2 regions of the Planococcus rifietoensis genome follow, and region 1 is predicted to be linked to the other one. Evidence: a T-box and tRNA genes for the amino acid it is inferred to sense, from the RefSeq annotation. Region 1 holds a T-box; the other holds one or more tRNA genes.
What was found. The T-box of region 1 lies ahead of trpS (tryptophan--tRNA ligase). A T-box ahead of a tRNA ligase gene usually reads a tRNA of that ligase, here a tRNA-Trp.

Region 1 (16,021 bases):
CGAACACGCAAAAGCACGCGGCGCAAAAATTTATGCGGAACTCGTCGGCTACGGTTCGACGGGCGATGCCCACCATATTACAGCTCCAGCCCCAGGAGGCGAAGGGGCGGCACGTGCGATGCAGCAAGCCATCGAAGATGCAGGCATTGAAAAAACGGATGTCGGTTATATCAATGCGCATGGAACGAGTACTCCGTACAACGATTTGTTCGAAACAATGGCAGTCAAAACCGTCTTTGGAGACCATGCCTACAAAATGGGTGTAAGCTCGACGAAGTCAATGACAGGCCATTTGCTTGGCGCAGCTGGCGGAATTGAAGCAATCTTTACAGCCTTGGCTTTGAAAGAAGGCATCATGCCGCCGACGATCAACTATGAAACGCCGGATGAAGAATTGGATTTAGATTATGTAGCAAATGAAGCAAGAACTGCCGAATTCTCGTATGCGATGAGTAATTCGCTTGGTTTTGGTGGACATAACGCTTCGCTCGTATTGAAAAAAGTGTAAACCTGATTGAAAAGCTCCCGATGCCGGGAGCTTTTTTATTATCCATTTCTTATAATGATAAAAAATATGCAGTTAATGAATAAGAGCTGAAATACTGTGATAGCAATGGTTTGAATAGAGAAATGATTATCTATTTTGGTAATCTTTGCTTAAAATACAAAAATTATATTGCGCATGTAATACTTTTGTAATATGCTTAAAACTAGTTAGAATTGACAGAAAAAATAGAATTTTGAGGTGTTTTCATGACAGCTATGTACGGATCTAAAGAGAATACACCGCTCTTGCGGGTCAAAAACCTCCAGACAGGCTTCAAAATAGACGGGGATTATTACAACGCAGTTGAAGGCGTCAGTTTTGATGTCCTTCCGAAGCAAATCGTCGGCGTGGTAGGAGAATCAGGCTGCGGTAAAAGTGTTATGTCATTGTCCATTATGCAGCTGCTGCCAAATGGCATCGGAAAGATTCGGGGCGGCGGAATCGAATTCGAAGGCCAGGACATTTCTACATATTCAGATAAGCAGATGAACGGCATCCGTGGAAAAGATATCTCAATGATTTTCCAGGAGCCGATGACTTCGCTCAATCCGGTCTTTACCATCGGCTATCAAATAGAAGAAGTAATCTTGAACCACGAAAAGCTGACGAAAAAAGAAGCGCGGCTGCGGTCGGTCGCTTTATTGAAACAAGTGGGAATTCCGCGTGCTGAGCAAATCGTCACGGAGTACCCCCACCAATTATCCGGGGGGATGCGCCAGCGGGTCATGATTGCCATGGCCATTGCTTGTCAACCGAAACTATTGATCGCTGATGAACCGACAACTGCACTTGATGTCACAGTTCAAGCGCAAATTCTCGAATTGTTGAAAGGCATACAGGAAGCAAATGATATGTCGATCATTCTCATTACACATGATTTAGGCGTAGTCGCTGAAATTTGCGACGAAGTACTGGTCATGTATGCGGGAAAAATCGTAGAACGCGCATATGTCGATGACTTGTTCCGCGATCCAAAGCATCCGTACACCGAATTATTAATGAAAGCAATCCCGAAAATGGATGAAGATGTCGAAGAGCTCGCGACGATTGAAGGGCTCGTGCCGTCCGTCATCAATATGCCGCAAGTGGGCTGCCGTTTCGCGAACCGCTGCCCGAAAGCAATGGCGGAATGCTTGATGGTAACTCCGCAGCTTGCGGAAGTGGCCGATCGGCATGAAGCTGCGTGCCTATTATATGAAGAAAGTTGGCCAACGGACGGAAAAAGAGAACGAGAAGGAGTCGCCGCATTATGACTACTAGAGATTTCATCCAGGACCGCATTGATTATTTAGATAAGCGTGAAAATCTCCTCGAAATTCGCAACCTAAAAAAATACTATCCGGTAACAGGCGGATTTTTCAAGCGGACCATCGGAAATGTTAAAGCAGTGGACGATGTGTCGTTCGTCATCCGAAAAGGTGAAACGCTTGGGCTGGTCGGCGAATCGGGCTGCGGCAAATCAACCGCAGGACGGACTATTTTGAGGCTGATGAAACCAACGGGAGGCGAAATCCTTTTTGAAGGGAAAGACATCACTCGATTAGCGGGATCCAAATTGCAAAAAGCACGGCGGGATTTTCAAATGGTGTTCCAAGATCCCTATGCATCGCTGAATCCGACGCAGATGGTCGGCGATATCATTGCCGAACCGATCCTGAATTATGAAAAGCGCAATAAAAAAGAGTTAGAACAGGAAATTAAAACACTCCTGAAACGAGTTGGTTTGCCTGAAGAGGCTTATTATAAATACGCCCATGAATTTTCCGGCGGCCAAAGACAGCGCATCGGAATCGCCCGGGCGCTGGCATTGCACCCTAAGCTGATTGTCGCGGATGAACCGGTATCCGCACTCGATGTGTCCGTGCAATCGCAAGTGTTGAACTTGTTGAAAGAACTGCAAATCGAATTCGATCTGACTTATCTCTTTATTGCACATGACCTGAGCGTCGTAAAGCATATGAGTGATCGAATCGGAGTGATGTATTTGGGCAACCTCGTAGAGCTTGCTTCAAATAAAGATTTGTACAAAGAACCGCTGCATCCTTATACGCAGGCACTCATTTCCGCGATTCCAGAACCAAATCCGGCGAAGCGGAAAGAGCGGATTGTCTTAAGAGGAGATGTGCCAAGCCCACAAAACCCGCCTACCGGCTGCCCGTTCCATACGCGCTGCCCGGTGGCGATGGAAATCTGCTCACAAGAGAAACCAGCGTTGGCAGAAGTAAGGCCAGGCCATCAAGTTGCGTGCCATTTGTATTGATCAAAAAAACTTTTTAGGGGGAAAAGAGATGAAGAAAAAATCCTTGCTCTGGCTCTTCGCGCTTGTGCTTATCCTATCCGCGTTCCTAGCGGCGTGCGGCGGAGGCAGTGATGATGCCAATGAGTCAGGCTCAGAAGGCGAAGGTTCTGAAGGTGCAGCAGAGGGCGAACCGCAAAAAGGCGGAACGCTTGTTTACGGCCTTGACGCTCCACCGGAAGGTTTATACTCTTCCGCATTTTACGGCATTGCAACTGATTTCGAAGTCATCGAACTATTTGATGAAGCATTGATCAGCTACAACGAAAACTTGGAGCCTGAACCGAACGTCGCTTCTTGGGAGACCGAGGACAATAAAGTCTTCAACTTCACATTTGAAGAAGGCGTGAAATGGCATAACGGTGAAGAGTTGACTGTCAACGACTGGGTATTTGCTCTTGAAACAATTGCAGATCCTGATTATGACGGCCCCCGCTACGCAAACGTGCAAACAATTGAAGGCGCTGAAGCATACCGCAGCGGCGACGCCGATTCCATTTCTGGGATCGAAGTGGTCAGCGACTATGAAATCAACATCACTTTCGATGAAGCCCGCGTAAACAACTTAACCAACCTATGGGCATATCCGCTTCCTGAGTCTGTTCTCGGCGACGTACCGGTTGCCGAAATGTCAGCATCTGAATGGGTACGTTCAACTCCAATCGGAATCGGGCCATTCAAAGTAGACAAAATCGTTCCTGGCGAGTCGGTCGAATTCTCGAAATTCGATGAGTACTGGAACGGCGATGTCAACTTGGATAAAATCGTCCTGCGCGTTATCGATAACTCTTCAGTTGTCGGCGCATTGCAGAACAACGATATCGACATGATCTCCCTTCAGCCGGTATCCGGGCCTGAAGTAGAACCTCTCGAAAATGTGGAAATCGTTACTTACCCTGGATTGACTTATTATTATGTAGGCTTCAAACTCGGTAAATTCGATAACGAATCTCAAACGATTACAGAAGAACTGCCGAAATACCAAAGCAAAGAGCTTCGTCAGGCGATGATGTATGCACTAAACCGCCAAGAGTGGGTGGATGCATTCTTCTTCGGCTATGCGGATGTTGTTAATAAGCCAGTACCGTCTGCCCACTGGAATTCAGCAGACGACAGCGAATTGATTCAATATGAATACGATCCTGAAAAATCGAAGCAAATGTTGGATGAAGCAGGATACGTCGATACGAACGATGACGGATTCCGCGAAGATCCAAATGGCGACGAGTTCGTCGTGAAATTCTCGCATTATGCAACAGGCAACCCGACTTTCGAATCCCGTGCACAAGCAATTGCCCAGTATTTCGAAGCGGTCGGACTGCGTTCTGAAGTGGAAATGGTCGAAGTAAACCTTTACTACGATATGGTCGAAAAAGATGATGCTTCCATTGAAACATTCTTCGGCGGCTGGGGCACAGGAACTGACCCGGATCCATCTGGACTATGGAAAGCAGACCAGCTTTGGAACTACCCGCGCTACAACAATCCTGAAGCAGATCAATTGCTAGACGACGCACTTGATATTGAAATCGTCGGCACTGATCAAGAAAAACGCAAAGAATTGTATGTAGAATGGCAGAAGATCGTCAACGAAGACCTTCCGATGCTTTACATCGCAGAACTAGAGGAAATTAAGGCATTGAACACACGTGTCGGTGGAGTTGAATATGACGTTTCCGGTCAAAACAGCCCTGCTGAATGGTTCGTAACAGAATAAAATCAGCAACAAACCTTCAACGATGGGCGACCCGCCCATCGTTGTATCTTTATATGAAGCTCTTATGCACGGTAAGGGCTGTTTCAAAAAATAATCCTTACCGTGCACGAGAGCACAGCCGAGAACCTATCAGACAAGGAGAGTACCTATGCTTAAATATTCGATTAGACGGTTGCTTGGAATGATTCCGATGCTGATCTTGATTTCCATCGTGGTCTTCAGCCTCGCCAAACTGATGCCGGGCGATTCACTCAGCGGGGAAATCGACCCGCTCAACACCAGCCCGGAATACATAGCGGAAATGCGTGAAAAGCTCGGCTACAATGACCCTTTGCCGGTCCAATATTTTAATTGGATCACTGGATTCGTACAAGGGGATTTTGGCAAATCTACACGCTTTCAAATTCCGGTATTCGATTTGATCATGGAAAAAGTGCCAAATACTTTATTATTGGGTGTGACAGCTCTCGTCATTACCTATATTATGGCGTTCATTATGGGGATGTATTCAGGAAGGCGGCCCTATACTTTAGGCGATAACGCTATTGCAGGATTCAACTACATCATGCTAGCTATTCCATCTTTTGTCGCTGCTGTTTTCGCGATTTATATTTTTGCGTTCCAGTTAAACTGGTTTCCGTTTGCCGGGTCGGTGGATATTTTGGTGGAAGAGGGCAGCTTTGAATACTACGTGAGCCGCATGCACCACGTATTGCTGCCGGCGATTGTCCTCGGGGCGATGAGCACAGCGAGCTATACGCAGTTTTTACGCAACGATATCATTGAGAACTCCCGCAAGGATTTTGTCCGGACAGCGCGCGCGAAAGGCACACCGATGAAAAAAATCTATAATGTCCATATCCTGCGTAATTCGATCATTCCATTAGTCACATTCCTAGGATTCGATTTTGCCGCATTGATCGGGGGAGCCATCATTACAGAGACGATTTTTACTTATCCGGGCATTGGCCAGCTATTTTTGGAATCCGTGACAAGCCGTGATTATCCGACTTTAATGGCTTTGACTATGCTTTTGTCGTTCCTTACATTATTTGGTAATTTATTGGCAGATATTCTATACGGCGTCGTGGATCCACGAATTCGCCTGGATTGAGGAGGAAGCAGTAAAATGGCATCATCAACTACCATTACCCAACAAAAGAAGCCGGAAAGAAGCTTGTCTCCTTGGCAGATTGCCAGAAGAAAGTTCGTGCGCAATAAATTGGCGATGATCAGTTCCTTTTTCATTTTGCTGGTCACTTTAATGTCACTATCGGCACCGTTTCTCGCACCCGTATTGTCGCCGCTTCCGGATATTTCAAAAGTGAATATCGGTGCGATGAATATCGAGCCGAACGGCGAACATCTTCTCGGCACGGATAAAAGCGGGCGCGATGTCTTGACGCGCCTGTTCTATGGCGGGCGGATCTCGTTATTGGTCGGCTTTAGCGCGACGCTCATCGTTATTACTTTTGGAACAGTGATCGGGGCGCTTGCCGGATTTTTCGGGGGCTTTATCGATAGCATCTTGATGCGCTTCACGGATTTCGTCTTGAATTTTCCGTTCCTTGTATTTGTTATTGTCTTGAACACGATCCTTTACGGCATTGTGGATGGCTTATGGGTCTTGATTATGGTCATAGGTGCGCTCAGTTGGGGCGGCGTCGCCCGCTTGGTGCGCAGCAAAGTGTTGGCGGAAAAAGAGAATGAGTATATCCTGGCCGCTTTATCGATCGGCTGTTCTCCGTTCAAAGTCATTACAAAACACCTATTGCCGAATGTCATCTCAACCATCATCGTTCAAGGAACTTTGATTTTTGCAACGATGATCGTCATCGAATCAGCACTTAGCTATTTAGGCTTTGGCGTCCCGCAAGCGACACCGAGCTGGGGCAATATGCTGTCATCTGCCAACGAGCCGGATGTCTTGCAGGGCAAGCCATGGATCTGGATGCCTCCAGCCATCATTATTACTTTGACGATCCTGTCGATTAACTTTATCGGAGAAGGGTTGAAGGATGCGTTGAATCCAAAATCATTGCGCTAATTAAACCAAACAAAAAGGATGGGCGCGTGGCATGCCACGCGCCCATCCTTTTTATGTTCATGCATTAACGTTTGCGTTTGCGGCCTAAGCCCATTGCGTTCTCCATTTTCTTCAATGTTTTATTGGCAATGAAATTGGCTTTTTCTGCCCCTTCGTCAAGGATCGTATCGAGCTCCTCGGAGTCGAGCAATTTATAGTAGCGCTCTTGAATCGGCGCTAAGTGGTCAGTGATCGCCTTGGCAACACCTGCTTTGAAATCGCCATAGCCGCTGCCTTCGTATTTAGCGACCAGTTCATCGATGGAGGCTCCCGTCAAGGCAGCTTCGATCGATAGGAGATTCGAAACGCCTGGTTTGTTCTCGGGATCGTATTTGACGATTCCTTCCGAATCCGTTACAGCGCTTTTCACTTTCTTTTCGATTGTCTTCAAATCGTCAAGCAACGTGATGATCGACTTTTTATTTGAATCGGACTTGCTCATCTTTTTCGCTGGATCCTGCAAAGACATGACGCGTGCACCGTGTTTTGGAATGCGAATGTCCGGGATCGTGAAGATGTCATTGTATTTTCTGTTGAAACGCTCCGCCAAGTCGCGTGTCAATTCGATATGCTGTTTCTGGTCATCGCCAACAGGGACGATATCTGTTTGATACAAAAGAATGTCAGCAGCCATTAAAGGTGGGTAAGTGAGCAAACCGGCAGAGATGGAAGCCGCTTTGGCCGATTTATCTTTGAATTGTGTCATGCGCTCGAGTTCACCGATGGTCGATACGCATTGCAGCATCCAGCCGGCCTGGGCGTGGGCTGGAACTTCCGATTGGATGAACAGTGTGACTTTTTCCGGATCGATGCCGACAGCAAGATAAAGTGCGGCAAGCGATTTGATATTTTTTCTTAGTTCGAGACGATCCTGGGGCATGGTAATAGCGTGCTGGTCGACGATGCAGAAGATGCAATCGTATTCTTCCTGCAGTTCAGTAAACTGCTTGAACGCCCCGATGTAATTGCCGAGAGTGACCGTGCCGGTTGGCTGTACGCCTGAAAAGATTTTTTTCAATGCAATTCCTCCTCTAAGTAGATAATCCTAAAAATGGATATAAAAAAGCACATCTCCGTCCCTAGAACTAAAGGGACGAATGATGTGCGGTTCCGCGGTACCACCCTGGTTGCCGCAAAGCGGCCTCTTGCCTCCGTAACGTGGAGAATACGAAAGCGGCTACTTGTTTCACCGCTTTAGCTCGAAAGTCCATTCAATGCAGTCTTCTGCTTGTTCTCACCAACCACAAGCTCTCTTATTATAGAAGGAACTGCATCTACTACTCTTTGTCAACGCTCATTTTGTATTGGATTTATTATAATACAAAAGAGATTAAGGCCGCAATACGCAATTCTACGATTGATAGAACGCCAGGGAGATCGCCATGGCAGCCAATGTCGCACCGCCTACGATCAAGAGCGGGGAACTTGAGAATGCCAACACTTCCGATGGGAGGCGCATCTCGTCGTCTTCGAGCGTGGACTTGCTTTTGAACACCTTGCGCATGCTCATCGTAAATACATCGAAAACCCCAGTTCGGACGACGAATACCCAGGCACCGAAAAATACAAGGATTCCCCCGTAGATAAAGGAGTTATTGATATATGACAGCAGTGAAAACGGTTCGCTTCGCACAAGCATCGTCAACACGATAATTAGTTGCACAGCAGCAATTCCGATAATTATTTTTTTCATTTTGGCACCCCTATTCGTTCTTATTGTAGAAGAAATAACAAAAAAAATCAAAAAGTTGTTCGAAATTTAATTGATAAGAAAACGCTTACATGACGCGCTTTTCAGCCTATTGGTGATATTTTGAACAGCATGATTAATGGTGTAAGTGTAAAATATTCCAAAAAAAACGCTGTACAACAAAAAATATTTATGTATAATTAATCATGTACCAAGTTTTCAGAAAATTTAAGGGGGCAAAATCAGTGAAAAACAGCAAGATTTTATGGCTACTTGGCCTGGTTTTGGTACTTAGTGCTTTCCTAGCTGCTTGCGGCGGCGGAGATGACACTGATACTGGGACAGAAAACACAGACACAGAAGAGACAGAAGGGGCAGAAGGCGCAGAAGGCAATGGCGGCGAACCTGACTCTGTACAAGAACTAAACTTGCTTGAAAGTGCAGAAATCCCATCAATGGATTCTTCGATTGCTGAGGATGCAGTAGCATTCAACATCCTTAACAACGTAAACGAAGGCTTGTTCCGTTTGAACCAAGAAAACATTGCTGAACCTGCTCTTGCTGATGGCGAGCCTGAGGTCAGTGAAGATGGCTTGACGTACACGTTCAAATTACGTGATGCTAACTGGTCGGACGGTACACCGATCACAGCTAACGATTTCGTCTATGCTTGGCAGCGCGCGATTGATCCAGACACTGGTTCACCTTACGGGCCGTATATGATGGCTGGAACAATCAAAAACGCTACAGAAGTTTCTGAAGGAGACATGGAAGTCTCTGAACTAGGAATCACAGCTGAAGACGACAAAACTCTTGTCGTAGAACTTGAGCGCCCGACTCCTTACTTCATGTCATTAATGGCTTTTGGTACTTTCTATCCACTGAACGAAGAATTCGTAACTGAGCAAGGCGACAACTACGCTTCTAACTCAGATACCATCCTTTACAACGGACCTTTCACTCTAACGAACTGGGATGGCACTGGCCTGACTTGGACGATGGAGAAAAACCCAGAGTATTGGGATGCTGAAACTGTTCAACTTGAAACAATTAACGTTGACGTAGTTAAAGAAACTTCAACTGCAGTTAACCTTTATCAATCTGGTGAAAAAGATCGTGTAGCACTTTCTGGTGAATTCGCAATGCAATACGCTGAAGACCCAGAAGTTGTAAAAGAACTTGAACCAACTTTGTTCTACTTGAAATTTAACCAAGAACGCAACGGAGAAGAAACTCCACTAGCTAACGAAAACATCCGTAAAGCGATTGCTACTGGCTTCAACAAGCAAGACCTTGTAGATGTAGTTCTAGCGAACGGATCTCTTCCAGCTAACTACCTTGTACCAACTGAGTTCACTTTCAACGAAGCTGGCGAAGACTTCCGTGATATTAACGGAGACATGCTGCCATTCAACGCTGAAGAAGCGAAAACTTATTGGGAAAAAGGCCTAGAGGAAATCGGCGAAACTGAAGTTACTATGGAACTTCTCGGCGGCGACTCTGAGCTTGCAGGTAAAATGGATGCTTATTTGAAAGAGCAACTTGAAACAAATCTTGAAGGTTTGACAGTTAACTTGAAAGCTGTTCCATTCGGCGTACGCCTTGAGCTTGATGAAGCACAAGACTACGATATCCAAAACTCTGGATGGGGCCCTGACTTCCAGGATCCGATGACATTCATCGACCTATTCGTAACTGGCGCATCTCACAACTTGATGTCTTACTCTAACGAAGAGTTCGACAACTTGGTAGAGCAAGCTAAAGGCGAATTGGCACAGGATGCTGAAGGACGCTGGGAAGCAATGGCTCAAGCTGAAAAAATCTTGATTGAAGAAGACGCTGCGATCGCACCGATCTATCAACGCGGTCTAATGTCCCTTCAAAAGCCATATGTTAACAACATTATCAGTCACCCATTCGGTGGAGATTACAGCTACAAATGGGCTTATATTTCCGGTAAGGAATAAAAATTCCCAACTGAATGTACTTTAGGAAAACATAATAGAAAGAGAGTATATCAAGGGATTGATATACTCTCTTTTCTACTGTGAATAAATTCACCGAAAATTAACGGTATTCTGCTTAATCAGAAAAATACAAGTGTCATTTGATACTTGATTTAATAGAGCGATTTTATTTGGAGGTGCACCATGGCACGCTATATTGGAAAAAGATTAATTTATATGTTCATCACTTTAGCGCTTATTGCCACGTTTACATTTTTCTTGATGAAAATATTACCAGGTTCCCCAATTGCTTCCGCAGATAAGTTATCTCCTGAACAACGGGCAGTCGTAGAGGCACGGTACGGACTGGACCAACCCCTTCCTGTTCAATATTTCGATTATATGTTTGGTTTGCTTAAAGGTGATTTGGGTATTTCGATTAACCAATTCAAAGGCGCAAACGTAACGGATGTTATTTTAAGCCGCATGGGGCCGTCAGCACAGATCGGATTCCAAGGAATGCTTCTTGGAACGGTACTCGGGATTTTATTCGGGATGGTCGCGGCGCTCAGGCAAAATACATGGGTGGATTATGGAAGTACGATCGTGGCGATCATCGGCATATCCATTCCCTCGTTTGTTTTTGCATCCATGCTACAATACTGGTTCGGTTTAAAATGGGACCTGTTCCCAGTGGCGCTATGGAAAGATGGATTCATGTCCAGCGTACTGCCGTCAATAGCATTGGCGATGTTCCCACTGGCAACGGCTGCACGGTTTATCCGTACAGAAATGATCGAAGTTCTTGGGTCTGACTATATCACTTTAGCAAAAGCTAAAGGGGCAAGCGGATCAGAAATCGCTTTCAAACACGCATTCCGTAATGCTTTGATTCCATTGATCACGGTTCTTGGACCAATGGCAGTCAGCATCTTGACAGGCTCGCTAGTAGTCGAACAGATTTTTGCGATTCCTGGAATCGGTGAGCAGTTCGTAAAATCAATCATGGTCAATGACTTCTCGATTATCATGGGTACGACAATTTTCTTCTCTGTATTCTTAATCGTTGTCATTTTGATCGTCGATATTTTGTATGGCGTCATCGATCCTCGTATTCGTCTTTCAGGAGGTAAGAGTTAATGACACAGAATTATGAAAAGCTACCTCAAGATGCGTTTACACGCATCCCTAGAGATACACAAGAGGCAGAGAAAATCTCAAAACCAAGTGTCAGTTTTTGGCAGGATGCTTGGCGCAGCCTGAAGAAAAACAAAGGTGCGATCATCAGTTTAGTACTATTTGGCTTGATTCTCATCATGTCATTCGTCGGGCCGATGATCAGCCCGTACGAACCAAATGACCAAACTATCACACATGCCAACTTGCCACCGAAAATACCTGTTATTGAAAACCTGGGCATTATGGATGGGGTAGGTACACTTGGCGGGCGTGAAGTTGACTTATACGAAATGAAGAATGTCGAACAGAATTACTGGTTTGGGACAGACGGCCTCGGCCGTGATATGTTCTCACGTGTATGGAAAGGGACACAAGTTTCCTTGTTCATTGCATTCGTGGCAGCAGCGATCGATATGTTGATCGGCGTTATCTACGGCGGGGTTTCCGGCTATTTTGGAGGCCGTGTGGATGATGTTATGCAGCGGATCGTTGAGATTTTGACAGGTATTCCAAACCTGGTCGTCGTTATCCTCTTTATCCTCATCATGGACCCTGGGATACTCGCGATCATCATCGCCCTGACGATAACCGGTTGGACCGGCATGTCGCGGGTAGTGCGTGGGCAGGTTCTTAAATATAAGAGCCAGGAATTCGTCCTTGCAGCCCGTACACTCGGTGCGAGTGATAGCCGTATCATCTGGAAGCATTTGATGCCGAACGTTCTTGGTGTCATCATCATCAACACGATGTTTACGATCCCAGGCGCAATTTTCTTCGAAGCTTTCTTAAGCTTTATCGGGCTGGGGCTCCAGGCTCCGGATGCGTCTCTTGGGACATTGATCAATGATGGGTATAAACTGATTCAGTATCAGCCGCATATTCTTCTGTTCCCGGCAGTAGTGCTGAGTTTGATCATGATCGCATTTAACTTAATTGGTGACGGCTTGCGTGATGCGCTCGATCCGAAGATGAAAGATTAAGGAGGAAAGCCTTAGATGGAAAAAATACTTCAAGTAAAAGACCTCGAACTTTCCTTCAACACATATGGTGGCGAAGTAAAGGCAATCCGAGGCGTCAACTTTGATCTATATAAAGGTGAAACATTGGCAATCGTAGGAGAATCCGGTTCCGGTAAATCCGTTACCACCAAATCGATTATGCGTTTATTGCCTGAAGAAAGTGCTGAATTTAAAAGCGGAGAGATCCTGTTCGGTGGGCGTGACTTAACGAAGTTGAGCGATAAGGAAATGCAGAAGATCCGAGGAAAAGACATCTCGATGATTTTCCAGGATCCTATGACATCGCTCAATCCGACGATGCCAATCGGCCGACAGATTACAGAGCCGATCTTGAAGCACCAAAAAATCAGCAAAGATGAAGCGAAAAAAGTGGCGATCGACTTGCTGCGTCTGGTCGGTATGCCTAAACCGGAACTTCGCATGAAACAATACCCTCACCAATTCTCGGGTGGACAGCGCCAGCGGATCGTTATTGCCATCGCTCTAGCGTGCAACCCGCAGATCCTAATTGCCGATGAGCCGACAACTGCTCTCGATGTGACGATCCAAGCGCAAATCCTGGAATTGATGAAAGACTTGCAGAAGAAAATCGATACGTCGATTATTTTTATCACCCACGACCTAGGGGTAGTGGCTAACGTGGCAGACCGTGTAGCTGTCATGTACGGCGGGAAAATTGTAGAAATCGGCACAGTCGATGAAATTTTCTACAACCCACAGCATCCATATACATGGGGCCTTCTCAGTTCAATGCCTTCAATGGATGCAGAAGATGCAAAACTGTATGCAATTCCTGGCACGCCACCGGATCTTCTTGATCCGCCAAAAGGCGATGCTTTCGCGCTGCGCAGTGAATACGCCATGAAGATCGATATGGAACAGCCGCCTCCGTTCTTTAAAGTCAGCGATACGCACATGGCGGCCACATGGCTTCTTCATCCCGAAGCGCCTACAGTCGAACCGCCTGAAATGGTCATCGAACGGATGAAAAAGTTCCCTGGCAGCCGCTATTATGAAGGGAGCGCGAACTAATGGCTGAAAAATTAGTTGAAATCAAAAACCTGAAACAGCATTTCAATGTTGGTAAAGCAAACGAAGTCAAAGCTGTTGATGGAATCACATTCGATATTTATAAAGGTGAAACACTCGGCCTTGTAGGCGAGTCGGGTTGCGGTAAATCCACAACCGGCCGCTCGATCATTCGCTTGTACGATGCGACGGATGGCCAAGTGCTTTATGAAGGAGAAAGTGTGCACGGCAAGAAAAACAAGAAAGACTTGAAGAAATTTAATCGCAAGATGCAGATGATTTTTCAGGATCCTTACGCTTCCTTGAATCAGCGTATGAAAGTCATGGATATTATTGCTGAAGGCATCGATATCCACGGCTTGGCAAAAGATGCTAGCGACCGTAAAAAGATGGTCTATGACCTACTGGAAACGGTTGGCTTGAACAAAGAGCACGCCAACCGCTATCCGCATGAATTTTCCGGTGGGCAGCGCCAGCGTTTAGGCATTGCGCGTGCCTTGGCAGTAGACCCGGACTTCATCATTGCGGATGAGCCAATCTCTGCACTCGACGTTTCCATCCAGGCGCAGGTCGTCAACTTGCTGAAAGAATTGCAGGAAGAGAAAGGCTTGACGTATTTATTCATCGCGCATGATTTGTCGATGGTTAAATATATCTCCGACCGTATCGGTGTGATGTACTTCGGGAAATTGGTAGAATTAGCGCCAGCCGATGAATTATACGCCAACCCGATGCATCCTTACACACAATCATTGCTTTCGGCCATTCCGCTTCCGGATCCGAACTATGAGCGCAACCGTACGCGTAAAGCATATGACCCGGCAGTCCATAACTACACAGATGGGGAAGATGTGAAAATGCGTGAAGTTTCACCGAACCATTTTGTAGACTGTTCTGAGAAAGAATTTGCTGAATTGCAAGAGTGTCTTGCAGTTAAAGAATAAAACCCGAAAAAGCACGCGCCTATTTATAGGTGCGTGCTTTTTTAAATTGGAAAAATACTGGAAATATCTGGTTATAACAAATAAATGTCTGAGTTTCTCTAAATTTACTAAATTATCCTGTTTAAAGGGCTTGAAAGTGGTAGACTGAAGAAAAGTGGAAAAGGTGTGTGAATGTGTGTGAAATCCTTGAAATGGCTTGCTGCGTCTTTATTTTTACTGGGGAGCGCCAGCACTGTGCAGGCGGCTGAGACCGCTACGGAAGATTTTTCGACCCGTACATATGAAATAGTGAACATCGACTCAGGGCTGCTTGGGACATCGGAACGTTTTGGCTTCGATTCAGGATTAAATTTCAAATATCCTGATGCAGTCCGGGGAATATTCGTCACTGGCAACTCAGCTGGAGGAGCGCGATTTTCTTCATTAGTTGATCTCGTCGGAAACAGCGATTTAAACGCGATGGTCATTGACGTCAAGGAAGACATGGGGCATTTAACTTATACGCCGGAAGAAGATTCCCCACTGCACGGTAAAGGCATTGGAACTTCGTTGATCAAAGGCCCGCGCGCAATGCTTGAGCACATGGAACAGCAGCAGATTTACCCGATTGCGCGTGTGGTCGTATTCAAGGACACGGTGCTTGCAGAACAGCAGCCGGAACTTTCCTTTACAACAGGAGGGCAAGTTTGGACTAATAACCGGGGAGAGGCATTCGTCAATCCGTTCATGAAAGAAGTCTGGGACTATAATGTGGAAGTGGCGATTGAAGCGGCAAAATTGGGATTCAAGGAAATTCAATTCGATTATGTGCGTTTTCCTGAAGGGTTTGAGCGGCTTGGCGAGCAGTTGGACTACTCGATGGGCGATTACTCAGAATCCAATTTAGACCCTGTTCAGCGCCGTGTAGAAGCTGTGACTGATTTTGTCGCCTATGCGAAAGAAAAACTCGAGCCCTATGGCGTAGAAGTGTCGGTTGATATCTTTGGCTACGCAGCAACATTGCCGGAAGCACCTGGCATTGGGCAGAACTTTTCGAAAATCTCAGAGAATGTCGACGTCATCTCTTCGATGATATACCCTAGCCACTGGACATCGTATTTCGGAATTGCAAAGCCTGATTTGGAACCATATAAGTTGGTAGCTGAATATGCAAAAGTGGAAAACGAAGTGCTTTCCAAATTAGAAGATGCGCCTGTTTCACGGCCTTGGCTGCAGGATTTCACTGCCAGCTACTTAGGCGCTGGAAATTACAAGCGTTATGGCAAAGCAGAAGTGGAAGCCCAGATCCGTGCGTTGAATGACCAGGGAATCGAAGAATTCCTTCTCTGGAATGCAGGAAACAGCTATTCGCCTGGCGTTGACTATACACCTGAATAAACAAAATGCCCCTGTTGTCGCAAAGACGATTAGCAGGGGTATTTTTGAGCTTATGGAAATCAATTAAATTGGGCAATAAAATGAAACCTTTTAAGCAACGAGACGTACTATATAATAGAAGAATTATTTTCAAAAGAAATTCGTAAATGAGAATAAATTTTTCTTATTGAAGTTTAATTGATAATAGAAGC
Region 2 (16,021 bases), 1.2 Mb from region 1:
GACCCCGTAACTTCGGGAGAAGGGGTGCTCTGGTAGGGTGTTACAGCCCGAGAGAGCCGCAGTGAATAGGCCCAGGCGACTGTTTAGCAAAAACACAGGTCTCTGCAAAACCGTAAGGTGACGTATAGGGGCTGACGCCTGCCCGGTGCTGGAAGGTTAAGGGGAGTGCTTAGCGCAAGCGAAGGTGCGAACCGAAGCCCCAGTAAACGGCGGCCGTAACTATAACGGTCCTAAGGTAGCGAAATTCCTTGTCGGGTAAGTTCCGACCCGCACGAAAGGCGTAACGATCTGGGCACTGTCTCAACGAGAGACTCGGTGAAATTATAGTACCTGTGAAGATGCAGGTTACCCGCGACAGGACGGAAAGACCCCGTGGAGCTTTACTGTAGCCTGATATTGAATTTTGGTGCAACTTGTACAGGATAGGTAGGAGCCAGAGAACCCGGAGCGCCAGCTTCGGGGGAGGCGTCGGTGGGATACTACCCTGGTTGTATTGAACTTCTAACCCACAAGCCTTAGCGGCTTGGGAGACAGTGTCAGGCGGGCAGTTTGACTGGGGCGGTCGCCTCCTAAAGAGTAACGGAGGCGCTCAAAGGTTCCCTCAGAATGGTTGGAAATCATTCGCAGAGTGTAAAGGCACAAGGGAGCTTGACTGCGAGACGGACAGGTCGAGCAGGGTCGAAAGACGGACTTAGTGATCCGGTGGTTCCGCATGGAAGGGCCATCGCTCAACGGATAAAAGCTACCCCGGGGATAACAGGCTTATCTCCCCCAAGAGTCCACATCGACGGGGAGGTTTGGCACCTCGATGTCGGCTCATCGCATCCTGGGGCTGTAGTCGGTCCCAAGGGTTGGGCTGTTCGCCCATTAAAGCGGTACGCGAGCTGGGTTCAGAACGTCGTGAGACAGTTCGGTCCCTATCCGTCGCGGGCGCAGGAAATTTGAGAGGAGCTGTCCTTAGTACGAGAGGACCGGGATGGACACACCGCTGGTGTACCAGTTGTTCTGCCAAGAGCATCGCTGGGTAGCTATGTGTGGCCGGGATAAGTGCTGAAAGCATCTAAGCACGAAGCCCCCCTCAAGATGAGATTTCCCATTGCGCAAGCAAGTAAGATCCCTCAAAGACGATGAGGTAGATAGGTTCGGGGTGGAAGCGTGGCGACACGTGCAGCTGACGAATACTAATCGATCGAGGACTTAACCAACAAACTGAAACGCAAGTTTCCCACAATGTCGATTTATCCGGTTTTGAAAGAATAAGATATTAATTTTAAAATAATACTTGAAAAAATCGGTATTATTGATATAATAAATCTTGTCTTTCAAATTAATGCAGTCTAGTGATGATGGCAAAGAGGTCACACCCGTTCCCATCCCGAACACGGAAGTTAAGCTCTTTTGCGCCGATGGTAGTTGGGGGTTTCCCCCTGTGAGAGTAGGACGTCGCTAGTCTGGTTATTATTCCGAAGTAGCTCAGTGGTAGAGCACCGCACTGTTAATGCGATGGTCGTAGGTTCGAGTCCTACCTTCGGAGCCAATTATGGAGAGCTGTCCGAGTGGCCGAAGGAGCATGATTGGAAATCATGTAGGCGGGCAACCGTCTCAAGGGTTCGAATCCCTTGCTCTCCGCCAGTATCTTAAGTTCAAAATAAAGGCCCCTTGGTCAAGCGGTTAAGACACCGCCCTTTCACGGCGGTAACACGGGTTCGAATCCCGTAGGGGTCACCATTCAATGGAGGATTAGCTCAGCTGGGAGAGCATCTGCCTTACAAGCAGAGGGTCGGCGGTTCGATCCCGTCATCCTCCACCATTTCTTTTATGCATATAATATAGAAGGAAAAATAAATATTATCGCGGGGTGGAGCAGTTCGGTAGCTCGTTGGGCTCATAACCCAAAGGTCGCAGGTTCAAATCCTGCCCCCGCAACCAAATGGTCCCGTGGTGTAGCGGTTAACATGCCTGCCTGTCACGCAGGAGATCGCCGGTTCGATCCCGGTCGGGACCGCCATTTTTATTAATTAATATGGGTCAGTAGCTCAGTCGGTAGAGCATTAGATTGAAGCTCTAAGTGTCGGCGGTTCGATTCCGTCCTGACCCACCATATTTTTTCTCCATGCCGGAGTAGCTCAACTGGTAGAGCAACTGACTTGTAATCAGTAGGTTGAGGGTTCAAGTCCTTTCTCCGGCACCATTAGGTGGGGTAGCGAAGTGGCTAAACGCGGCGGACTGTAAATCCGCTCCTTCGGGTTCGGCAGTTCGAATCTGCCCCCCACCACCAGTTTTTAGGGGCATAGTTTAACGGTAGAACAGAGGTCTCCAAAACCTCCGATGTGGGTTCGATTCCTACTGCCCCTGCCATTTTTAAAATATTATGTTGGCGGTCGTGGCGAAGTGGTTAACGCACCGGATTGTGATTCCGGCACTCGGGGGTTCAATTCCCCTCGTCCGCCCCATGTTTTTCTAGAAATTTTAATATCATACATAATAATAGCGTGGCGGTCGTGGCGAAGTGGTTAACGCACCGGATTGTGATTCCGGCACTCGGGGGTTCAATTCCCCTCGTCCGCCCCATGTTTTTCTAGAAATTTTAATATCATACATAATAATAGCGTGGCGGTCGTGGCGAAGTGGTTAACGCACCGGATTGTGATTCCGGCATTCGGGGGTTCAATTCCCCTCGTCCGCCCCAGTATTATTGGGGTATAGCCAAGCGGTAAGGCAACGGGTTTTGATCCCGTCATGCCCTGGTTCGAATCCAGGTACCCCAGCTTTTGCGGAAGTAGTTCAGTGGTAGAACGCCACCTTGCCAAGGTGGAGGTCGCGGGTTCGACCCCCGTCTTCCGCTCCATTATTTAGGCGGCATAGCCAAGCGGTAAGGCATGGGTCTGCAACACCCTTACCACCGGTTCGAGTCCGGTTGCCGCCTCCAAACTATTTTGCCGGCGTGGCGGAATTGGCAGACGCGCGGGACTCAAAATCCCGTTCCTTCACGGGAGTGTCGGTTCGACCCCGACCGCCGGTATCAAATGATCATCACTCTGCCAAGTGATGAAAGCTTAAAACTCTGACTTTTATAGTCAGAGTTTTTTCTTTATTTATATGAATGATTTGCAGTTGTACACAGCAAAGATTTTTTTAAAAAAATAGCTAATAACCCCTTGCAAAATAATCGGTTTACTAATATAATAATAAATGTTCCTGAAAGCAATGAATAATTGTTTCTGGATTCAATTTTGCCGGCGTGGCGGAATTGGCAGACGCGCGGGACTCAAAATCCCGTTCCTTCACGGGAGTGTCGGTTCGACCCCGACCGCCGGTATCATTTTCATTGCTCTGCCAAGCAATGTATTGAAAGGCCCTAACTTCAGTTAGGGCTTTTTTCTTTGTCTTAATTTGGTAACAAGAGTAGCACTACTATTAGAAAAACCACTAATGGAAAACTAGCTGAGGAGTAGCCTGTTATCGAACGAGACGGACGTGGCCGATGCGGTAAGTTGGAAGGGTAGTGATGGAAACATCTTAGGGGATCGGCTCTCTACACCGGTATTTTGAAAAAGGCAGCTTCCTTTGAAGACTGTCTTTTTTACGTGTATTGGAATATATAATAGGATGCGGTAGGAGAATGAAGGCTGCGTGTTATAATAATCAAAATTACGATCTTGGCGGGGGTGGCAAGGTGGTTACAGAACAAGGATTTGACCAAGAGTTTACGGTTATACTTGATAACCACAAAGTCCGTTTAGAAGAAGGGTTGAGCGAAGTTGAAGTTGTAAAGAGGTTAAAGATTTTTGGCGCTAATGAATTGCCTCAAGGAAAGCGAGAACCTGGAGTTATAAAGTTTTTTAAGCATTTTCATGATGTGCTGATCTATGTATTGTTGGCAGCGGCAGTTATTACAGTCGTACTTGGACATTATATTGATACGAGTGTTATTTTAGCTGTAGTTGTCATCAATGCGGCAATTGGCTATATTCAACAGAATAAAGCTGAGAAAGCATTGGATAGTATACGTGAAATGCTTTCATTTAAAGCCGGAGTGCTGAGAGAGGGAAAGCGAAAAGATATTCTGGCGGCTGATTTGGTGCCTGGGGATCTTGTTTATTTAAGGGCGGGTGATAAAGTGCCCGCAGATATACGGCTTATAGAAGCGTCGAGTCTACAGGTGGAGGAGTCCTCTTTGACTGGTGAGTCGGATGCAGTAAATAAACAGACTGAGAGGCTATCGAGCGAAACGGTGCTTGGCGATCGCTCCAATATGGTGTTTGCAGGAACTGCTGTTGCAGCCGGATCAGGGTTTGGGGTGGTCATTGCAACAGGAGGAAATACGGAACTCGGAAAAATCAGCAGCGCCATGGAATCGGTCGAGAAATTACAGACGCCCTTATTAAAGCAGACTGCTCAATTCGGCAAGTTGATATCGGTGATTATTGTATTAAGTGCAATCGGCATGTTCTTTATCGGGTATTGGGTTCATGACTATGCGACAGCTGAGTTGTTATTGGCAATCATCGGCTTGACCGTAGCCGCCATTCCAGAAGGCTTGCCGGCGGTTCTATCTATTATTTTAGCTTTGGGTGTCCAAACGATGGCTGGGAAAAATGCTATTGTACGGAACTTGCCGTCCGTCGAAACTTTAGGGGCCGTTACGGTAATATGCTCAGATAAGACAGGCACTTTGACGAAAAATGAAATGACGGCGACTTCTGTTATTCTGGCAGATGAAGAAATCAATGTTAGTGGGGTCGGTTATTCACCCGAAGGAATGTTAAAGAAAAACGGAGATGGCATTCGTTTAGCTGATCATCCTCGATTGGCAAAGTTTTTAGCCTGTGTGAAAACAGTTAATGATGCGCATTTGGTCAAAGGGAAAAAAGGGAAATGGTCAATCAGTGGAGGTGCGACGGAAGGCTGCCTCTTGACGCTTGCAGAGAAAGCGGATGACGAAGTAGAGAAGTTGCCAGTGATTATGAAGATTCCGTTTGATTCTTCTTATAAATACATGGCTGCTTTGGTTGAAGATCGGGGAACTAAATGGATTTATGCAAAGGGGGCCCCTGACAAGCTACTGGATATGATACAAAGCGAAGAAAGGGATGAATGGGAGGCGAAGATAGCCTCACATGCAAAACGCGGAGAACGCCTTTTAGGAGCTGCTGTTAAGCAAGTCGATTACACAGAGGGAACCATAAGCCACGAAGATATGAAGTGCGGATTTGAGTTTCTGGGCATGGCTGGCATCATTGATCCTCCGCGCGAAGAAGTGATCGATTCAATTGTACAATGCAAGAAAGCCGGAATTCGTGTCAAGATGATCACTGGAGACCATAAAGACACCGCTGTCGCGATTGGAGCTAAGCTTGGAATCGGCGATGGGGCCAAGGCGCTTGAAGGCAGGGAATTGGCTGGCTTAAACGCAGAACAGTTGGAAGCTGCAGCCATGGAATATGATATTTTCGCACGTACCAGCCCGACAAATAAATTGCAATTGGTTGAAGCTCTTCAAGCCAAGGGGCAAGTGTGCGCAATGACCGGTGACGGGGTCAATGATGCACCGGCTTTGAAACGAGCTGATATCGGCATTGCGATGGGAATCAAAGGAACAGAAGTATCAAAAGAAGCGGCAGAGATGGTGCTGGTTGATGATAATTTCAGCACGATTGTCAATGCAGTGAAGGAAGGGCGGCGCGTCTATGTCAATTTGAAAAAGACCATCCTGTTCATCTTGCCGACAAACGTATCCGAAGGGCTGCTCATTTTTATCAGCATTCTATTTGGCACTACGATTCCGCTCACTGCTGTGCAGATTTTGTGGGTCAACATGATTACCGCTGTGACGATTTCCTTGGCGATTGCATTTGAGAAGCTCGAGCCGGGTACGATGGAGCGGCCACCTAGGAAAGCCAATAGCCCGTTGCTCAGTGGATATTATGTTTTCCGCATCGCTTTTGCATCGGCGATTATCGGAGGAGGCATTTTATGGATGAACAGTATGCTGGAAGCTAGAGATTATGATCAAGGCGTCTTGCAGACCATGACTTTACAAGCCCTGGTCATTTCACAGCTATTTTATTTATTCAACTGCCGGAGTGAGCGGCGTTTTGCGTTGAATCGTGATTTCTTTTCCAATAAAGCGGCTTTTATTGTCTCGGCCATATTGATCTTAGTGCAGCTATCGGTGACGTATGTGCCGTTTATGAATACGCTGCTTGGCACGGAACCGATCGGGCTCAGGTATTGGATTTGGCCGTTGCTGATCGGGATGAGCGTCTTTATTATTGTGGAACTGGAAAAATGGGTGGTGCGCCGAATGAGTAAGAAAGTTGATCTTTTAAAAAATTAAAAAACGATCAGTAATGAGGAGGAGTTATGAGACAGATACATAGTGAAGTCGTCGAATTCAGAGGAAGCCATTATGATTATGGAATGATGCAGGGAAACGCGCTCAAAGAATCGATCACGCTGCACAACCGCCGCGGGCAATGGAAGAGCAAGAGGCCACGTTTTGTCATCGATCCAGCAGAAGCGCAAGCTGCGTTCAATGAATACGCACCAAACTTGTGGGAAGAGTTGAAAGGCCTTGAAGAAAGCCTCGAGCTGCCGATTGATGAGGTGCTTCGTGATTTTGGCGGTTATCGGATCGATGCGCCGCCGTCGGGCTGTTCGATCGTCAGCGGCGAAGACTTTTTGGTGCGCAATTATGATTTCCATCCGCAGACATATGAAGGCAGGTTCTGCTTGTTTCAACCTGAGGAAGGAAATGCCATTATCGGTCCGAGCCAGCGCATTTTGGGGCGCATGGATGGCATGAACGAGCACGGCCTGGTGATGGGCTATAATTTTATGCACCGGAAAAACCCAGGCGATGGCTTTGTTTGTTATATGATCGGGCGCATCATTCTTGAGAGCTGCTCATCCATTGAAGAAGCTGTCGCTTTGGTCAAAGATATCCCGCACCGCGGGTCATTCAGCTACGTTGTGACTGATAAGAGCGGCGCCACAAAGGTCATCGAAGCGACGCCCCGTAAAGTGGCGGTGCGTGATGCAATGGCGTGTACGAATCATTTTGAAATCCAGCACCATGAGAACCGTAATTATCTAAAGGATTCCCATGAACGCTTGTCAGTTATCGAACAGAATGCAGAAGATGCAGCGGAAGCGTATCGCGCTTATCGCTTGTTCAATGATACGGGCCGCGGCTTGTTTTCGAATCTTTATAAGAGTTGGGCCGGAACAATCCATACATCTGTCTATCTACCGAAAGAGCAGGAAGTGTGGTTTGCGCTTGGGGGCGACCAGGAGCCCGAAGTGTTTAAGTTTGGCGAATGGCTTGCAGGAAAGCCTGTCCGTAATCAATCCGTCCATGGGCAGATTGATACCGGCATCGGCTTTGCCCATACTGATGCGTTGTTCAAATAAAAAACGGCTGGAGCACATGAGTGCTCTAGCCGTTTTTTTGTTGCAATGAAGATAGGTCGTCAAGATACGGAAACGGGAAATGCGTATCGATTTTCCCGTTGATGCGTTTCGCCAGCAAGCGTTCGCCTTGGAGCCATTTTTGGAAATCGAACATGAGCGGCAAGCGATCGGGGCCGATGGCGAATCCGACTTCCAAACTGTTTGGGAAATAGGAAGCCGTATGCAAAGTACCGGAAGCGGTGCTGTATTTGGTTGAAAACACGCCCTGGTCCGAGTCGTTCAATAATCGAAACGCTGCGTATGCGTCGTTTGATGTTGTGGAATGCGTAAGAAGCGCTTCCTCGCGGCGTTTTGAATCGTCGATCTGGTAACGGTTTTCTTCCGATAACACTTCGAAATGGTTGGTCGATACAGCTGCTTCCCGGACGATGACATTGCGCGGGGAAGTTTCGGCGACGACTGAACGTCCGCTCTTATCCAGCAATACATAGCTGAATGACCGGCGGTGGGGCAGCTCTTTCAATAAATCGACCGCTTCTTCGATCGATGCGCAATGTTCGAGGATCAGGCGTCCGATCATATTGCAGATAAACCCGTCCGCTGAATTGCGGCGGTTGATGAAATTATAGCCCATCGCTAGGCCCTTCTCATTGAGGCCATCCGTCCGTCCTGTAATTTGCATGGACGGCCCGATGGATGCATAGCCCCCGTCAGTCGGCTCGTACAAGGCGAACCGGCCTTCATAGCCTTGCGGTGAGCTGTCATAGTTGCGGACAAGGAAGTCGGAACGGCTCAGGATCGAACAGCCACTGCGTGTATATTCGATATAATAGCCGCCGAATTCGCGCAGCGCATCATAAAATGGCCATTTCAGGGCATCGGCCAAGCCTTCGATTTCTTCCCAGATGCGTGGGGCAAAACGTTCGAGCATTTCGATGGCCTTCGTTTCATCCACCAATAGCTGCCGGCTGTTTTCGCCGCGCTGTATTTTTCGGTTCGGTAAAAGCAGTGAATCTCTTAACAATTCCCCTTGATGATAGCCGAAATCATAATGGCTGCCGCGGAATTGGATTACGTCGCTATGGACTTTCTTCATGTGGCATCCCTCTTTTTTATCTCAGTATCAAAAGAATACTAGAGTTTTGGGGAGAATAAAAAGAATATGCCTGAAGCATATGCTTCAGGCAATTAAAGGACGTAGCTTGTCGCTTCGCCGCCATTGATTCCGGTGAACATATTGCCGGCAGCAGTCAATAGCTGCAAGGCATTGTCGCGGTTCATGGACGGACGGAGGTAAAACACATGTACCGCGTCAGTTGTTTGCGGGGTTACAGCAGTGCGCTTTGAATCGACGTACGGGCTGCCGAATGCGCCTTTTGCATCGCGTGTGACGATGATGTTATCGAGCGTATTGTCGCGGTTATTCAAGCCTTCATAACGGTCATCGGGCTTGCCGAGCGCGATTTCGATCTCGCCTTCGATTTGAGCTGTATCGTACAAACCGAGTGGAATTTCGTACTGAAGCGATAGAAAACTGTTCATATCGATCGCTGAATTGACAGGGACCAGATAGTTTTGTTTACGCACACGGCGATACAAGGCTTCTGCAGAAGGCCGGTAGCGGTTCGGGTCGCCTCCGAGCGCTTTCCAGGCCAGCTTCCATTCGAGAAGGCCAGGGAAATTCGTTAATTCCTTATCGTCCATATCGAAAAATAATTGCTCCTGGAACAGCTGGAGACGGCCTTTTAACATTTGAGGTGAATCCGAAACGGTGATATTGTTATAATGAATAATGCCGACTTTGAAATCAGGCACAATCTCTGTAATTTCAGGGTTTACGCGAAAGTCCACAGCAAACATCCTTTCCGTGAATAGTAGAATCATCTTACCATAAATTGGAGCAAGGAGTTATCGACATGAACTTGGATCAATTCCAACAACAACTGGTTGCGTATGCCGCGGAAATCGGAATTGATAAAATCGGCTTTGCTTCGGCCGAACCTTTTTTTAGTTTAAAGCATCGTTTGATCCGCCAGCAGCAATTGAATTTCCAGTCCGGCTTTGAGGAATCGGATGTGGAGAAACGCACGCGCCCGGAACTATTGATGGAAGAGCCGGTGAGCATCATTGCGATAGCGATTGCCTATCCTTCCAAAATGGAAGGGGCAACGCCGGGTGTCAAAGGGGCTAGGCGCGGCATTTTCTCGCGTTCTTCCTGGGGCAAGGATTACCATGCGGCACTTCGGGACAGGCTGGCGCTGCTAGAAGCGTTCATCGCGGCTCATTATCCCGAGGCACGCACAAAATCCATGGTCGATACGGGTGAATTGTCCGACCGTGCCGTGGCAGAACGGGCCGGCATCGGCTGGAGTGCGAAAAACACCAATATCATCACGCCGGAGTTCGGGTCATATGTCTATTTGGGCGAGATGATCACCAACATCCCATTTGAATACGACGAGCCGATGGAAGACCAATGCGGCGACTGCCGCTTATGTATCGATACGTGCCCGACCGGCGCGATTGTCGAGGGCGGACAGCTCAATGCTCAGCGCTGCATCTCATTTTTGACGCAGACAAAAGGTTTCCTGCCGGATGAGTTTCGCTCGAAAATCGGCAACCGGATTTACGGCTGTGACACGTGCCAAACCGTGTGCCCGAAAAATAAGCGCAAAGCCAATCGCATCCACCCGGAATTCGACCCGGACCCGGAAATTGCCAAACCGCTTTTAGAGCCGTTGTTGACGATTTCTAACCGTGAGTTCAAAGAGAAATTCGGTCATGTGTCAGGTTCTTGGCGCGGCAAAAAGCCGATTCAGCGCAACGCCATTTTGGCACTTGCCCATTTCAAGGAGCAGTCGGCAGTGCCCACGTTGATCGAATTAATGAACACGGATCCGCGCCCGGTCATCCGCGGTACGGCCGCTTGGGCGATCGGCCGCATCGGAACGGATGAAGGAAGACAAGCGCTCGAACTTGCAAGGCAGCAAGAGAAAGATGAAGAGGTGCTGGCGGAGATCGAAAAAGGCCTGGCATTCTTTTCTGCAGAAACGAAAGGATAAGTGAAGAAATTTGGGAATTCATATTGTGTTATATCAGCCATTAATTCCGGCGAATACCGGGAACATTGCACGCTCTTGTGCGGGGACAGGGGTCAGCCTTCATTTGATCAAGCCGCTCGGATTTTCGACGGACGATAAAATGCTTAAACGGGCGGGGCTCGATTATTGGGAGCACGTGGATATTCATTACCACGATGGCCTCGATGAGTTGTTTACATCCTATCCGGACGGCAAATACCATTACATCACCAAGTTCGGTACGAAGACATACAGTTCGTTCGATTTTTCAGATACCGGGGAAGATTATTTCTTCGTCTTCGGTCAGGAAACAAAGGGCTTGCCGAGGGAATTGATTGATGCCAACTTAGACCGCTGTTTGCGCATTCCGATGAATGAACATATCCGTTCACTCAATTTGTCGAACACGGCAGCGATCTTGATGTATGAAGCGCTGCGCCAACAGGATTTCCCGAATTTAAAATAAACGACAAAAAAGGACAGCGCGTGGACGCTGTCCTTTTGCATTTCACATTATTGTCTTTTGTCTGTGCCTGGTTTGTCATCGTATCCAGCAGTGAAGATAGCTACCAAAAACGATACACAAATCCCCAAGATTAAGATCAAGTTCATGAATGACGACCTCCTTGAAATTTGCATCTGTGTTTAGTATAGCGTACCAAAGGGAAAAATGAAATATGGAACCCACTCGAAAATATGGACATTTTCCGTCCATCTGAAAAACTTGAAACTTTTTTGGATGTGATGCGTATATAGGGGTAGGAAGAAAAGGAAGGGATGAACTGATATGAAAATGAAGACATCCGTTGCACTGCTTTGGATTACGGGCCTTGCGGAGGCATTTCTGGCCATTCCGTTCATCGGAGGCGGATTTGTCATTTCTGCAGGCTATGCACCGCTCGGCATCATGTTCGTGCTGCATGCCATTACGTTGTTCTTTTGCTTTAAAGAATATTCGCCGAAGTTCGGCTCGATTCTGGGGATCATTACAAGTGCACTCGCTTGGATTCCAGTGATTGGCTGGGCGCTGCACTTATTGACAGCAATCGTGCTATTGCTCTCCGCAGCCATGTCCGGGCGTTCAGCTAGAGTTTAACAGGAAAAGCACCGAGAAATCGGTGTTTTTTTTTGTGAGTGGAGCGTTCATTTAAGGTGCATAATAAAAAATCCCCTGCATACTTTTATGCAGGGGATTTTTTAATGCGGTGCAATGAGGATCTGGATCGTGAACAGCACAGCAAAAATATAAAGGATCGGGTGGACTGCTTTCCATTTGCCTTTGAAGATTTTCATCAGCGGGTAAGAAATGAATCCGAGTGCGATGCCGGTTGCGATGCTTGATGTGAGCGGCATGGCGAGAACGATCAGAAACGCCGGGAACGCTTCATCGAATTGATCCCAGTCGATATGCTTGACCGCACCGATCATTAAGCTGCCGACGATGATGAGCGCGGGAGCGGTGATGGCGGCGACGCCGGAAAGAGAGCCGACGAGCGGCCCGAAAAAGGCAGCAGCGATGAACAGGAGCGCGACGGTCAAAGTCGTGAGCCCTGTGCGTCCGCCTGCAGCAACACCAGCAGAAGATTCGACATAAGCGCTGGTCGGGCTTGTGCCGACCATGGCGCCTGCACTGGCGGCGACAGAATCAGCGAGGAGCGCCTGGCGCACGCGCGGCATTTTATTGTCTTTCATGAGCCCTGCTTGTTTTGCGACACCGATCATCGTTCCGGTCGTGTCGAACAGCGTGACGAGCAGGAACGAGAACACGACACCGTAGAGCCCGAATTCGGCGACCAGCAGGAACGCTTCGATAGGATTCCAAACGATGATGCCTTCCGGAAGCGACGGCAACTTCATAAAGCCTTCTGCAAATGTTAGTTGGCCGGTGAAGAAGGCAATGATGCCCGTTGCGATCATGCCGAAGAAAATCCCGCCATGAATGTTCAAGGACATGAAGATAAGCGTGATGGTGAGCCCTGCGAGCGTCAAAGCGACAGGCGGCGAAGTCAGGTCACCAAGCCCCACGAGATTCGCCTCATTGGCGACGATCAATCCGCTGAGGCGCATGCCGATAAAAGCGATGAACAAGCCGATGCCTGCCGTGATGGCATGTTTCAAGTTTTCCGGAATGGCTTCAATCAAGATTTTGCGCATTGAGGTTAGTGACAGTGCGACAAACAGCAATCCCGAAACGAAGACTGCGGCAAAAGCAGTCGTATAATCAATGGCGCCGTCAGAAGCGAGCACCATGGAAGTGAAATATGCGTTAAGCCCCATGCCCGGCGCGATGGCGATCGGGTAATTGGCGAGAAGTGCCATCCAAAGTGTACCGATAACTGCGGCAATGATGGTGGCAAGAAAAACCTGGTCGAACGGAACGCCGGCAGCACCTAGAATCACCGGGTTGACGATGACGATATATGCCATCGTCAAAAATGTCGTCATACCGGCAGTGATCTCGGTTCTGACGTCAGTTCCGTGTTCTTTTAACTGAAACATGGAATATCCTCCTTATAAACACGAACATTTTGAACAACACGTTTAATAATATTCGTTTTTAATATCGGATGCAAGAGCTTTTCTCAATCTGGTGGCGAATAGTCGAAATTCCTTTCGATAATTTCAAAGTGTTAAAGAAGTCTATTAACCAACTATGAATTAAAAAGGAATTATCTTTTCTTCATTCAAAAATCAAAGACTTATCTGAGTATCCGGAGAAGCGTTCGCTCGACTCCTGCGGGAAAAGCGGGTTTGAGAGACCCCGCAGGAACGAAGTGACGAGGAGGCTCGATTCCCGCCCGCGGAAAGCGAGCGATAAGCTTCGGGAAATACGGCCTCTTAACTTTTTCAACAAGCTGGAATAGTCGAAATTCCTGTCGACAATTTGTACAATGAAAAAGAACAGGAGGAGAATTTTTATGAATCTGACGATTGAATCAACAAAAACCTTACATAATGGAGTGGAAATGCCGCGTTTCGGTCTTGGCGTCTATAAGATGACCGATAAAGAAGCGGCGGTCGAAGCGATGGTAAAAGCAATCCAAACAGGCTATAAAGCGATCGATACCGCTACGGTGTACGACAATGAAGCAGAGGTCGGGGAAGCGGTCCGTGCAGGCGGCGTGAAGCGTGAAGAGCTGTTCATCACATCGAAAGTGTGGAATACCGACCAGGGCTACGACCAGACCTTGCATGCATTTGAAGCTTCATTGAAACGGCTGGATATGGACTATCTGGATCTGTATTTGACGCATTGGGCAATTCCCGATACATTCGAGGAAACCTACCGTGCAATCGAGCGGCTCTATGATGAAAAATTGATCCGTGCTGCCGGCGTTTCCAACCATCAGCAGCATCATCTGGAGAAGATTTTGGCCAAGGACAACACGAAACCGATGGTCAACCAGATCGAGTTGCATCCGCAATTGACGCAGGAGTCATTGCGCGAATTTTGTGCGGCACAAGACATTGCGGTCACTTCCTGGTCGCCACTTGCGAGAGGGCGTCTGCTCGAAGATCCGGTGCTGTCGGAAATCGGCGAAAAGCACGGGAAATCCATCGCGCAGACGATCATTCGCTGGCATCTCCAGAATGACTTGATCGTTATCCCGAAATCGGTGACGCCGTCGCGCATCGTTGAAAATGCCGATGTTTTTGATTTTGAATTAAGTGAAGAAGAAATCAAACAGATTTCAGCGCTTAATCAGGATTGGCGCAGCGGAACCCATCCGGACGAAATCAAAGTTTAATAAAAAAGGCCAGCGAATGGGTTCGCTGGCCTTTTGGTTATTGTTTTGCTTCGATATCGATTTGCTGTCCAGTGAACGGGTGTTTAAACGCGATTCGGAAAGCATGCAGGAAGTATTCGCCGTCTTCAGTCGGCGGCCCTCCGTACAATTCATCGCCGATGATCGGGTGCTTGACGTGGGACAGATGGGCGCGGATTTGATGCGTGCGCCCAGTCTCCAAAGTTAAGTGAAGCAGCGAGCGGCCATCTGCGCGGTTGATGACTTGGTAATGGGTGACGGCGCTTTGCCCGTTCGGTGATACGCGGCGGCGCGTAGCGTGATGGCGGTCGCGGCCAAGCGGGAAGTCGAGCGTCCCGGATTGCCCGCGGACGAGGCCTTTAACGAGTGCTTCGTATTCACGCTGCACAAGCTTTTGTTCAACCATCCGGTCCATGACGTTTTTGGCGATCGGGTGTTTAGCCAATAGCAACACGCCGGAAGTACCTTGGTCCAGCCGGTGGATATGTTCGATATACGAACCGCCGGATTGCTGGACGTAAGCGATCAAGCCGTTGATGAATGTATCATCCTGGTGGTTATCGTTCGGGTGGGTTGCGAGCCCTTTCGGTTTATTGGCGATGATGAAGTGCTCGTCTTCAAATAAAATCTCAGGTTCGATCGACGGGTTCGAGCGGTATGGCGATTCTGCTTGGGGGATAGTAACAGTCAATTGCGTCCCTTTGTCGAGCGGTTCCTGCCAGCGTGGTTCTGTGCCATCGGCTAGGCGGACGCCTTTTGCCATGCGCAGTTCGTGCACGGTCTTTTTTCCGAGTCCCCATTCGTTTTTCAATAAGTCCGTAACGGTCATGCCTTGTTCCGGGATTTGGTAAGTCCAATTCATCATACAGTCCTCCATAAAAACGGGATCATGCGCGCGGCACATGATCCCGTTTCAGTTTATTTTTTCACGACTTCCTGGAAAAATTGTTCGATATTCTCTTTCGGCTGTGCGCCTGTCCAGCGGGCAACTTCCTGACCGTCTTCGTAATGGACCAGTGTCGGTGTCGCTTCGAGTGCATAATCAGACCAGCCTTGCTCAAATTCGAGCAGGTTGTATTGAAGCACATCGACTTCCATATCATCTGCGACAGGCATCAAGATCGGTGTAGTCTGTTGGCAGAATTGGCAAGTCGGGCTAAAGAAATAAACAGTCGTCGGCTCTCCGCTTTGGATCTGTTCATTTACGTCTTCCGGCAATGCGATGTTCTGGTAGTTTTCATCATCGAGCTGATCGATGGTGGCCGGATTCAGATCATCCGTGCCGTATGGGTTGTCCGCCAGTTTCTCGTCTTGCGATTGATTGGTCAAGAAGACGATCAACGCAAAGATGGCAAGCACGACGCCGGCGATAATCAGCAATTTTTTCATCTTATTGTTCCTCCTTCAATGATTTCCACAGATAAACACTCGTTCCGGCAATCAAAGCGAATGCGATGAGTGCGAGAAACGGGATGGTGATGAATCCGAGGTAATTGATATATTCCCCTGTGCATGGGACTTGCCCGCATGACGGTGCGGAATCCGACAAGAACCTGAGTTTTTGGATGCCGTAATGATACAGCGAAACCGAGCCGCCAATGACAGACAGCACGAGTGAAGTCATGGCGATGCGCGGATTTTTCTGCACATAGGCAACACCTAGCACAAAGACGAGGGGATACATGAAGATGCGCTGCACCCAGCACAGCTCACACGGAATGTACCCGCGCACTTGGGAAAAATACAGCGAGCCAAGTG

Region 2: it encodes a tRNA-Trp, which carries the amino acid that the T-box ahead of trpS (tryptophan--tRNA ligase) is inferred to sense. The anticodon was not compared.

The regions. Positions count from the first base shown of each region.
Region 1 covers NZ_CP013659.2:1,942,116-1,958,136, reverse strand. The annotation lists gene fabF (beta-ketoacyl-ACP synthase II) at 1-508, shown strand, start outside; gene AUC31_RS09780 (ABC transporter ATP-binding protein) at 754-1,800, shown strand; gene AUC31_RS09775 (ABC transporter ATP-binding protein) at 1,797-2,807, shown strand; gene opp4A (oligopeptide ABC transporter substrate-binding protein) at 2,836-4,560, shown strand; gene opp4B (oligopeptide ABC transporter permease) at 4,709-5,674, shown strand; gene opp4C (oligopeptide ABC transporter permease) at 5,690-6,607, shown strand; gene trpS (tryptophan--tRNA ligase) at 6,672-7,664, opposite strand; T-box leader at 7,733-7,946, opposite strand; gene AUC31_RS09750 (DUF3899 domain-containing protein) at 7,998-8,339, opposite strand; gene AUC31_RS09745 (peptide ABC transporter substrate-binding protein) at 8,582-10,303, shown strand; gene opp3b (oligopeptide ABC transporter permease) at 10,487-11,422, shown strand; gene opp3C (oligopeptide ABC transporter permease) at 11,422-12,441, shown strand; gene AUC31_RS09730 (ABC transporter ATP-binding protein) at 12,457-13,512, shown strand; gene AUC31_RS09725 (ABC transporter ATP-binding protein) at 13,512-14,453, shown strand; gene AUC31_RS09720 (putative glycoside hydrolase) at 14,625-15,830, shown strand.
Region 2 covers NZ_CP013659.2:763,010-779,030, forward strand. The annotation lists rRNA gene AUC31_RS03560 (23S ribosomal RNA) at 1-1,205, shown strand, start outside; rRNA gene rrf (5S ribosomal RNA) at 1,337-1,452, shown strand; tRNA gene AUC31_RS03570 (tRNA-Asn) at 1,463-1,537, shown strand; tRNA gene AUC31_RS03575 (tRNA-Ser) at 1,543-1,632, shown strand; tRNA gene AUC31_RS03580 (tRNA-Glu) at 1,654-1,728, shown strand; tRNA gene AUC31_RS03585 (tRNA-Val) at 1,735-1,810, shown strand; tRNA gene AUC31_RS03590 (tRNA-Met) at 1,853-1,929, shown strand; tRNA gene AUC31_RS03595 (tRNA-Asp) at 1,933-2,008, shown strand; tRNA gene AUC31_RS03600 (tRNA-Phe) at 2,026-2,101, shown strand; tRNA gene AUC31_RS03605 (tRNA-Thr) at 2,116-2,191, shown strand; tRNA gene AUC31_RS03610 (tRNA-Tyr) at 2,195-2,278, shown strand; tRNA gene AUC31_RS03615 (tRNA-Trp) at 2,285-2,358, shown strand; tRNA gene AUC31_RS03620 (tRNA-His) at 2,378-2,453, shown strand; tRNA gene AUC31_RS03625 (tRNA-His) at 2,496-2,571, shown strand; tRNA gene AUC31_RS03630 (tRNA-His) at 2,614-2,689, shown strand; tRNA gene AUC31_RS03635 (tRNA-Gln) at 2,697-2,768, shown strand; tRNA gene AUC31_RS03640 (tRNA-Gly) at 2,774-2,848, shown strand; tRNA gene AUC31_RS03645 (tRNA-Cys) at 2,856-2,929, shown strand; tRNA gene AUC31_RS03650 (tRNA-Leu) at 2,939-3,022, shown strand; tRNA gene AUC31_RS03655 (tRNA-Leu) at 3,236-3,319, shown strand; gene AUC31_RS03660 (cation-transporting P-type ATPase) at 3,677-6,340, shown strand; gene AUC31_RS03665 (C45 family autoproteolytic acyltransferase/hydrolase) at 6,367-7,416, shown strand; gene AUC31_RS03670 (C45 family autoproteolytic acyltransferase/hydrolase) at 7,442-8,512, opposite strand; gene AUC31_RS03675 (B3/B4 domain-containing protein) at 8,605-9,267, opposite strand; gene queG (tRNA epoxyqueuosine(34) reductase QueG) at 9,333-10,478, shown strand; gene trmL (tRNA (uridine(34)/cytosine(34)/5-carboxymethylaminomethyluridine(34)-2'-O)-methyltransferase TrmL) at 10,489-10,962, shown strand; gene AUC31_RS03690 (hypothetical protein) at 11,284-11,592, shown strand; gene AUC31_RS03695 (NCS2 family permease) at 11,694-12,995, opposite strand; gene AUC31_RS03700 (aldo/keto reductase) at 13,415-14,245, shown strand; gene AUC31_RS03705 (RluA family pseudouridine synthase) at 14,283-15,125, opposite strand; gene AUC31_RS03710 (thioredoxin family protein) at 15,182-15,652, opposite strand; gene AUC31_RS03715 (disulfide oxidoreductase) at 15,654-16,021, opposite strand, start outside.